3 regions of the Pseudomonas sp. LG1E9 genome follow, and region 1 is predicted to be linked to each of the others. Evidence: riboswitches for the same ligand, from Rfam matches in the RefSeq annotation. Region 1 holds a riboswitch; each other region holds the start of a gene.
The links. Region 1 has a riboswitch for cobalamin ahead of DNK50_RS15675 (CbtB-domain containing protein). Riboswitches for the same ligand answer to the same signal wherever they lie in the genome.
Positions count from the first base shown of each region.

Region 2: another riboswitch for cobalamin. It lies ahead of cobO (cob(I)yrinic acid a,c-diamide adenosyltransferase); the one in region 1 lies ahead of DNK50_RS15675 (CbtB-domain containing protein).
Region 3: another riboswitch for cobalamin. It lies ahead of DNK50_RS22185 (ABC transporter substrate-binding protein); the one in region 1 lies ahead of DNK50_RS15675 (CbtB-domain containing protein).

Region 1 is NZ_CP029983.1:3,393,038-3,396,302, forward strand. It holds gene cobM (precorrin-4 C(11)-methyltransferase) at 1-592, opposite strand, end outside; gene DNK50_RS15665 (cobalamin biosynthesis protein) at 662-1,054, opposite strand; gene DNK50_RS15670 (CbtA family protein) at 1,051-1,755, opposite strand; gene DNK50_RS15675 (CbtB-domain containing protein) at 1,767-1,955, opposite strand; cobalamin riboswitch at 2,051-2,257, opposite strand; cobalamin riboswitch at 2,300-2,501, shown strand; gene cobW (cobalamin biosynthesis protein CobW) at 2,594-3,265, shown strand, end outside.
Region 2 is NZ_CP029983.1:5,145,256-5,148,520, reverse strand. It holds gene DNK50_RS23540 (C40 family peptidase) at 1-563, shown strand, start outside; gene DNK50_RS23535 (C40 family peptidase) at 708-1,244, shown strand; cobalamin riboswitch at 1,292-1,545, shown strand; gene cobO (cob(I)yrinic acid a,c-diamide adenosyltransferase) at 1,624-2,235, shown strand; gene DNK50_RS23525 (cobyrinate a,c-diamide synthase) at 2,232-3,265, shown strand, end outside.
Region 3 is NZ_CP029983.1:4,852,846-4,856,110, reverse strand. It holds gene DNK50_RS22190 (iron ABC transporter permease) at 1-331, opposite strand, end outside; gene DNK50_RS22185 (ABC transporter substrate-binding protein) at 328-1,338, opposite strand; cobalamin riboswitch at 1,453-1,647, opposite strand; gene DNK50_RS22180 (DNA/RNA non-specific endonuclease) at 1,685-2,614, opposite strand; gene DNK50_RS22175 (M4 family metallopeptidase) at 2,748-3,265, shown strand, end outside.

The sequences.
Region 1 (3,265 bases):
AATCCTGATCCGGCCACGTGGCGCGGTGCACCACGGCAATCGGGCAATCAGCGCCATAGTGCGGCAGCAGTTCGGCGACGATTTTCTCCAGATGGTTGACCCCCAGATGAATCGCCATGGTTGTCCCATGCCGCGCCAGACTGTCGAAGTCCTCGCCGGCCGGCATGCTGGTTTTATCGGCATAGCGGGTCAGGATCACGCTTTGGGCGATGTCCGGCAGGGTCAGTTCGGTCTCCAGCAGCGCGGCGCAGGCCGCTACGGCGGTGACGCCAGGGATGATCTGGAATGGGATGCCCAGTTCACGCAAATGACGGATTTGCTCGCCGATTGCGCCGTAGAGGCTCGGATCACCGGAGTGTACGCGCGCGACGTCCTGGCCTTTGGCGTGGGCAGTCTTGATCAGGTCGATGATCTGCTCCAGGTGCAGTTCGGCGCTGTTCACCACCTGTTCTGCCTGATGCCCCTCCAGGACCGCAGCGGGCACCAGCGAACCGGCGTAAATGATCACCGGGCAACTACGGATCAGCCGCTGGCCTTTGACGGTGATCAATTCCGGGTCGCCGGGGCCTGCGCCGATGAAGTAGACGGTCATTGGGGAGTTCCTGTCAAAAACGGGCGAGCATGAAGATTGCTCATGATCGGGGAGGGCGATTATCGGGGTTTAACCGGCGCAGGCCAACGCAAAGGTGGCTTGGGCGGTTTTTTTGCGGGTGATGAGCAACCGGGCAGGCGCGCCGCAGAGCTGTTCCGCAAGGGCCAGGGCGGCGCTTTCGGCGATGCCGTAACAGCCCGTATGGGCGAACGCGACGGCGGACTTGTGGCTGAGTCGGTCTGCATAAGCGGCCAGTTGCTCGGCGCTGAAGCATTGCAAAGGCAGATTCAACTGCCGCGCCAGCGCCAGCAAGCCTGGCTCGTCCTGTTTGCGGTCGATGCTGGCCAGTGCGGTGATGCTGTGGCGATCAATCCCGCCCTCGGCGAGGGCGGTATCCAACAGCGCCAGCAGGGCGTGAGCCGCACAACCGCGCTGGCAACCCAGGCCGACCACGTAGGTCATGCCGAGTATTGATCGTCGCGGTTGCGGCGGAACAGCCAGGCGCTGATCAGGCCCAGGGCCAGCCAGAACGCCCCGTTGGTCAGTTGCGAGGCGATTTTGAACTGCGCTTCCAGGGCTTGCGGCGCGAGCATCGCATGCACTTCCGGTTGCGGCGCGCCGATCACGTGCGGTACCGCAAGGATGGCAGCGCCGAGCACTTTGAGCAGCCAGTTGCGGCCGAACACGATGAGCGCAATCCCGGCAGCGGTGGAGGCCGCAGTGCCGATCCACCACGTCTGGCGCAGCGCCAGATCAGCGGCTGCCGTGCCCGGCAACTCGGGCGGCAGGCCCATCGTCGGCGCCAGCACAAAGGTTGCGTAACCGGCCAAACCCCACAGCAGGCCTTGTGCCGTGCGGGTGGGCGCACGCAAGGTGTAGAGGCCGGCCAACATCAGCGCGAAACCGACCGCTACCACCAGGTTGCCACCCGTAGTGGACAGCACGCGCTGCCAGCCGTCTTCCGGCTCCCAGGCTTCGGCATCGTGGGTGTGGGCAGCAGCGCCGGCGGCGTGTTCGTGCACCACTTCGGTGGCTGCAGGGGCTTTTTCAAAGGTTTCCGCCTGCAATATCAGCGGGGCGACCCAAAAGCTTTGCAGCAGGGTCAGCAGCAGGGCGGCCAGCAAGCCGGTGAACCCTGCGGTTTGCGCAATACGCTTGATCATGTCGGCAGGTCTCAGTGGCACGGGAACGCGGCGCTGTGGCGAGTATCGTGGGCAGCGTTGTGCACCGCCTCGATATGCGAGAAACCGGCGAAATACACCAGGCACGCGCCGAGAATCGACGCACCGATGGCGGCGGTCAGGCGTTGGCTCAGGGTAGAAGTGCTGCTGGCGGAGGGCGAAGTGCTGCTGATGATCGACATGGCGCGTCCCTTTCAGGTGTCTGGGTGAAACGAGCGCATGAAAACCCCGCGAGCCAGGCACGCAGGGTTCCGAACAGCGCCCGCCCACCGCGGGTTTGTTATCTGATTTTGCGGGCCGGTCTCCGGGCTTGCGAGGGACACTGGGTCTATAAAGCATCGCCTTCCCATGCCGTACTGGCACAGTGGATCTGACGCTTCACTCGCTTACCGTTGCGGGGGCAGCACCGGACTGGTCATGGCGTGCATGATTTACCGGTTTCCCGTTTCACCCCGTGAGGGGCACCCGAAACAAGATGTGTAGGAGAGCATGGGCGGGGGACGGTAGTCAAATGCGGCAAGCCCCTGTAGCCTTGCACCTTCGAGGTTCTTCGGCCCAGGCCGAAGCTAAGAAGGGAACGCGGTTCAAGCCGCGGCTGCCCCCGCAACTGTGAAGGGTTCATCCGACTGCCACGCCACTGCCATCAACGGCGGGAAGGCGCAGCCGGCGCCGGTCTCGCGACCCGCAAGCCCCAAGCCAGGAGACCTGCCTCGCAACCGATTTTCCAATTCAACCGGGCGGGGTGATCCGGTGACGAAATCCGCTTCTGCGCCATGCCGCAGGGCCTATCGTCCCGTATGCCCGCCCCCAAGGGCATCCGATGAAAACACTGGCCAAACTTCCCGTCACCATCGTTACCGGCTTCCTCGGCTCGGGCAAAACCACCTTGCTGCGCCATATGCTCGACAACGCCCAGGGTCGTCGCATCGCCGTGATCGTCAATGAGTTCGGCGAGCTGGGTATTGATGGTGAAATCCTCAAGCAGTGCTCCATTGGTTGCACCGAAGAAGAAGCCAACGGCCGTGTCTACGAACTGGCCAACGGCTGCCTGTGCTGCACCGTTCAGGAAGAATTCTTCCCGGTGATGCGCGAATTGGTCGCCCGTCGCGGCGACCTTGACCATATCCTTATCGAAACCTCGGGCCTGGCCCTGCCAAAACCACTGGTACAAGCCTTCCAGTGGCCGGAAATCCGCAGCGCCTGCACGGTAGACGCGGTGATTACCGTGGTCGACAGCCCGGCCGTGGCCGCTGGCACCTTCGCTGCGTTCCCCGATCAAGTGGACGCCCAGCGCAAGCTCGACCCGAACCTGGACCACGAGTCGCCGCTGCACGAGCTGTTCGCCGACCAACTGGCCAGCGCCGACCTGGTGATCCTCAACAAGTCCGATCTGATCAGCCCGCAAGACCTGGCCCGTGTGCGCCTGGAAGTCGCCGAAGAGCTGCCGCCAGCCGTGAAGATCATCGAAGCCAGCAGCGGTCGCGTACCCCTG
Region 2 (3,265 bases), 1.8 Mb from region 1:
TTGAGCAGCAAAAGCCTCAACAACATGCCCAGGCAAAATTCGTTGCAGCGCAGTCTTCCACTGTCTATCAGGAAGCTCTTTATAAAGAAGAGCAGGCAACCGAGAAAGAACTGGCCGACTTCTCCGGCAACAAGCCTTATCAGCTTCCAGTTCTGGCCGACAGCATCCTCGAACGTGGCATGTCCCTGATCGGTACCCGTTACCGTTTCGGCGGTACCTCTGAAGCCGGTTTCGATTGCAGCGGTTTCATCGGTTATCTGTTTCGTGAAGAGGCTGGCATGAACCTGCCACGCTCCACTCGCGAAATGATCAACGTGAAAGCACCGTTGGTCGCGCGCAACAACCTCAAGCCCGGTGATCTGCTTTTCTTCAGTACTGCAGGCCGTGGTCGTGTCAGCCACGCCGGTATCTACCTGGGCGATAACCAGTTCATCCACTCCAGCAGCCGTCGCAGTGGCGGTGTTCGAGTCGACAGCCTGGGCGACAGCTACTGGAGCAAAACCTTCATCGAAGCCAAGCGTGCACTCGCCATGGCCCCGACGACAGTTACCGCTAGCAAGTAAACTTAAAGTGATACTTGAAGTTTGACGTGTAAGCGCTAGAATCCCTGGACATTGTTGTAATCCGTTCGCGCGAGCTTTGCTTGCGCGTTCTGGTTTTCAGCGTTCGGCAGCGAAAGCCGCATCCAGACCAGGATTGTTTTGCACATGTCGACGTCAGCCCGCCTTGTTCTCCTCGTGTGCGCCGCGCTGCTCAGCGCTTGCGCCAGCCGTCCACCGCCCGCTCCTGTCGCGGTCAAGCCCAAGCCGGTGTTCAACTACTCCACCCAGAATTTCTCACCTGCTGCCGAAGACGTGCTCTTCCGTGCGCTGGGCCTGGTCGGCACGCCTTATCGCTGGGGCGGCAACACGCCGGACTCGGGCTTTGATTGCAGCGGCCTGATCGGCTTTGTGTTTCGCGACGCCGCCGGGATTTCCCTGCCGCGCACCACCCGCGAACTGATCGTGATGCGCGCCCAGGACGTGAGCGAGCAGAACCTGCAAACCGGCGACCTGCTGTTCTTCGCCACCGGCGGTGGTTCGCAGGTCAGTCATGCCGGGATCTACGTGGGCGAAGGCCGTTTTGTCCATGCGCCGCAAACCGGCGGTACGGTGAAGCTGGATACCTTGTCCAAGGCGTATTGGCAGAATGCCTACCTGAGCGCCAAGCGTGTGTTGCCGGGGAATCTGGCGCGCAATCCTTAAAAGCAGCTGCAAGCTTGAAGCTTGCAGCTAGCCCCTCAACCCACTAACCTTCGCCGCTTGTTCCAGGTGCTCTGTGACCCATGGGTCGACGGAGTGAAACAGGGAAGCCGGTGAGTGAGCGCGCTTGTACACAGCGCCGCCGCAATTCCGGCGCTGCCCCCGCAACGGTAAATGAGTCAAGACGCTGCTTTTGCCACTGTATCGCTCGCGATATGGGAAGGCGCAGCGTTGGCCTGTGTGCTCTCTATAAGAGCAGCGCCACTCATGAGCCCGGAGACCGGCCTGGATCATTCAACAGCATCACGGTGGGCGATGCTTGGCTGTCTGTTTTTTCTTTTTCCTGCCCGCCGTTTTTGTCCAGCCCCAACGGAGAGCTGCCATGACCTATACCCCCGACCGCGACGAACGCCACCTGGCGCGCATGCTGCGCAAAAAAGCCGTGATCGACGAGCGCATTGCCAATTCCCCCAACGAATGCGGCTTGCTGCTGGTACTTACCGGCAACGGCAAAGGCAAGAGCAGCTCGGCGTTTGGCATGCTCGCGCGCGCCATGGGCCATGGCATGCAGTGCGGCGTGGTGCAGTTCATCAAGGGGCGCAACAGCACAGGTGAAGAGTTGTTCTTCCGCCGCTTCCCCGAGCAAGTGCGCTTCCATGTCATGGGCGAAGGTTTTACCTGGGAAACCCAGGACCGCCAGCGCGATATCGCCGCCGCCGAAGCTGCCTGGGCGGTGTCCCGCGAGCTGCTGCAAGACCCAGCCATTGGCCTGGTGGTGCTGGACGAACTGAACATCGCCCTCAAGCACGGCTACCTCGACCTGGACCAAGTGCTCAGCGACCTGCAAGCCCGCCCGCCGATGCAACACGTGGTGGTCACCGGCCGTGGCGCCAAGCCGGAACTGATCGAGATGGGCGACACCGTCACCGAAATGGGCATGCTCAAGCACGCATTCCAGGCCGGTATCAAGGCACAGAAGGGCGTCGAACTTTGAATCAGCCCCGTCATTGCCCAGCCGTATTGATCGCCGCACCGGCGTCCGGCCAGGGCAAAACCACCGTCACCGCTGCGCTGGCGCGTTTGCACCGCAACCTGGGGCGCAAGGTGCGTGTGTTCAAATGCGGCCCGGACTTCCTCGATCCGATGATCCATGAGCGCGCCAGCGGTGCACCGGTGTATCAATTGGACATGTGGATGGTGGGTGAACAGGAAAGTCGCCGCCTGCTGTGGGAAGCAGCGGGGGAGGCCGACCTGATCCTGATCGAAGGCGTGATGGGCCTGTTCGACGGCACGCCCTCCAGCGCCGACCTGGCGCGCCACTTCGGCGTGCCGGTGCTGGGCGTGATTGATGGCACCGCCATGGCCCAGACCTTTGGGGCCCTGGCACTGGGCCTGGCGCGCTACCAGCCGGATCTGCCGTTCGCCGGCGTGCTGGCCAACCGCGTCGGCACGTTGCGCCATGCGCAGTTGCTTGAAGGCAGTCTCACCGAAGGCCTGCGCTGGTATGGCGCACTGTCCCGCGAGACCGGAATCGAGCTGCCGAGCCGTCATCTGGGTCTGGTGCAAGCCAGCGAACTGAATGACCTCGATGCACGGCTGGATGCCGCCGCCCAAGCCTTGGGCAGCAGTTGCGAAGTCGCCTTGCCGCCGCCCGTTACCTTCGCCGCGCCTGAAGTGATCGACGCCGAGCCGCTGTTGGCCGGTGTCCGCATTGCCGTGGCCCGCGACGAAGCCTTCGCCTTTACCTACGGCGCCAGCCTCGACCTGTTGCGGGCGATGGGCGCTGAACTGACGTTTTTCTCGCCGATCCATGACCACGCGTTGCCTGACGCCGACAGTCTCTATCTGCCCGGCGGCTACCCTGAATTGCACCACCAGGCGCTGTCTGAAAATACCCCGATGCTCGACGCCATTCGCGCGCACCACGCGGCGGGCAAGCCGTTGCTTGCTGAGTGCGGCGGCATGCTCTACCTGCTGGACTCGCTCACCGACGTCGATGGCCACCGCGCCGAACTGCTTGGCTT
Region 3 (3,265 bases), 1.5 Mb from region 1:
CGACCAATACCGCGCCGGTCGATGCGCCGGCGCTGATGCCCAGCAAGTAAGGGTCAGCCAGCGGGTTGCGCAGCAACGACTGCAAGATCACCCCGCAGGTGGCCAGCCCCGCACCGCACGCGGCGGCGACCAGGGCGCGGGTCAGGCGGTAGTTCCACACCACGCCTTCGTCGATGGGGTCGAGCAGGTAGCCGGCGTTCCACAGTTTGTTGGCGAGCACTTGCAGCACCACTTGCGGCTCGATGGCGGTTTCGCCGATGGCCACGCCGGCGAGTACGGCGATCAATAGCAGCGTCAGGGCGAGCAGGGTGCGGATCACGCTTTTATTCATTTGTGCAGGTCGTAGCCGTCGATGGCGCCAGCCAGTTGTTCAAGGCCATCGAACGTGCGGATGCTGGCCTGCAGCGCCAGGGCGTCGAGGATGATGATGCGGTTGTTTTTCACCGCGTCCATGTTGCGCGTGACCGGGTCGCTGCGCAGGAAGGCGAGTTTCTTTTCATGGTCATCGGCGGGGTAGCGGCGGCGGTCCATGCGGGCGATCACCAGGAAGGTCGGGTTGGCCTTGGCGATGGTTTCCCAGCCGACGGCGGGCCACTCTTCATCGGACTGCACCACGTTGTGCAGGCCGAGGGTTTCGAGCATGAATTCGGGGACGCCCTTGTGGCCGGCCACATACGGGTCGCTGGCCATCTCGGAGCTGGAGAACCACACCAGCGCGCTGGCGTGCTTGAGGCCCTTGCTCTGCACGGTGGCGACGGACTTGGCCAGGCGCGCCTTGAGGTCATCGTTGAGCTGTTGGCCGCGCGCCTGTACGTCGAAAATCTCGGCCAGCTGGCTGATGCTTTTGTAGATGGTCTCGATGCGGAACGGCTCCAGCCGCGTGCCGTCGGCGCCCACCAGGTTGTCCTTGCCTTCGCAGTCGGAGGGCAGCAGGTAGGTCGGGATCTTCAGTTCATGGAATTGCTCGCGGGTGCCCACCACACCTTGCGGGCCGACCACCCATTCCAGCTCGGCAGCCACCAGTTGCGGGCGCTTGGCGATCACGGCTTCGAAGCTCGGCTCGTTGTTGGCCAGGCGTTCGATCTTGTCGTTCTGCGCCTGGTACTGGGGCAGCACACGGTTGAACCACAGCGAGGTGCCGACCACTTTATCGCCGACGCCCAAGGCATACAGCATTTCGGTGGCGGCCTGGCCGATGGTCACGCTGCGCGCAGGAGCTTGCGGGAAGGTCACGGCATTGCCGCAGTTTTCGACCGTCAGCGGGTAGTGAGTGGGCGCCGCTTGGGCCAGGGCACAGAAACCCAGGCCGGTGATCAGGGCAATAACGCGTGGCAGCATCGGGCGATCTCCGTGTGAACCGTAGTTGAAACAGGGGCAGTACGGCTCGGAAATACGCCCTCGAACGCTGCCGGTCGGGCAGGCAAGGATGTCCTTCCCGGACACCCCGCCGGTTAGTGATTGTGCTGGGCCGGCAGGTCTCCTGACTGATGCGTCGTCGCCACGCTCCGACCTTCCCGGACGAGGTCCAGTGGCGTTAAGGAGCAGGCTCGGCACCTACAGTTGCGGGGGCAGTTTCGATTGGCGCCGCGGGCGGCGTTTCGAATTCCCTATTAGTCCCGTGGGGGAACCGGCGGCGGTATGGTAGTTGATTCAGCCTCGCAGAGGGAGGCTGAAGTTCAGTGGCTCACAGACGAATGTCTTGGGGGCCCTGGATCAGCGCTTCAATTCGCGTGCCGGTGGCGCGCTCTTCGTTGCTGAACCCGTCGTAGTCGGCCAGGTTGCCGAAACGGATGCCGGTCAATTGCTCGATCTGGATCACGCTGCGCTGGTAGGTCCGCAGTTGGCCAAATACCAGCTCAAGCTGACCCAATTCGCGGCTTTGGTCGATCATGTAGGCACTGGCCGACGGCTTGCCGTCGTCGCTGAGGTAGGCGACCACTTTCCAGAACGCCTTGGGGATTTTGACGCCCCGGTACACGCGGTCATCGTCGCCGAACACCGGCCCGGTAAACACCGTGGCCCGCGCTTTCCAGCGTTGCGTGTTGTCGAGGATGTAGTCTTCAAGCTCCAGCCAGGTCTTCTGGTTAAAGCCGCTCATCTGCGGTGAGCAGTTGGTGAAGTGGAACGTATCGAGGTTGGCGGTTTTTGCCTCGTCGCCCCAATTGGGATCCTGGCGCCGCACCAAGTGGCCGCGATCCAGGCCATTGCCGGCGTAGAGGTCTTCGCCTATCTGGGCGTCGGTGGGCAGGCGGCCGTCGTAGGCCCAGGTGTCGTTGCTGCGCACGATATCCACGTGTTTCCCGCCGTCGATATTGACGCCCACGTAGAGTGCCAGTCGTCGGGCGCGTGACATCGTGATGGAGAAATGCGTGTAGTCCAGGCGCTTTGGCTGCGCATCAGGCGCCAGGGCCTGCGCCACGGTGGGCCAGGGCACCTCGAAGCTACCGAGGAAATCGTCGGCGTACCCCTGGCGGTTTTTCAGGTCTTTGGCCGGGGTGACACGCGGCGTCGCGGCCCGGGCTTCCAACAGGGTTGGGCTGGCCGCGAGCAGCGGCCGCAGGTCGGCGAGCCGGGGGCGATAGGTCAGGTCGGCGTTGGCTTTACGTGCTGGCATCGGGCGGTCCTCACGGGGGTTGGATCAACATGACTGCAACATAGGTTGATGACAATTGATGTCGAGTCAAGCCATGGCGGCTATCCTGAAAACGGTCGTCCAGACGCTCACCCCTCGCAAAAGGAGCCAGCCAATGTGTGTTCGCCAGCCTCATCGCAATCCGATTTTTTGCCTGATCCCGCCGTACATGCTCGACCAGATCGCGCGCCACGGTGATAAAGCCCAGCGCGACGTCGCGTTGCGTACGCGGGCCAAGGACAGCACGTTCCGTTCGCTGCGCATGGTCGCGGTGCCCGCCAAGGGCCCCGCGCATATGGCCCTGGCCATCGGCGCCGAAAAACGCCGCTCGATCTACAGTGCCGAAGGCTCCGACAGCCTGCCTGGCAAGCTGATCCGCGCTGAAGGCCAGCCTGCCAGTGGTGATGCCGCAGTGGACGAAGCCTATGATGGGTTGGGCGCCACCTTCGACTTTTTCGACCAGGTGTTCGACCGCAACTCCATCGACGATGCCGGGATGGCGCTGGACGCCACCGTTCATTTTGGCCAGGACTACAACAATGCGTTCTGGAATTCGACGCAGATGGTGTTCGGGGACGGTGATGCGCAGTTGTTCAACCGCTTCACCGTGGCCCTGGACGTGATCGGCCATGA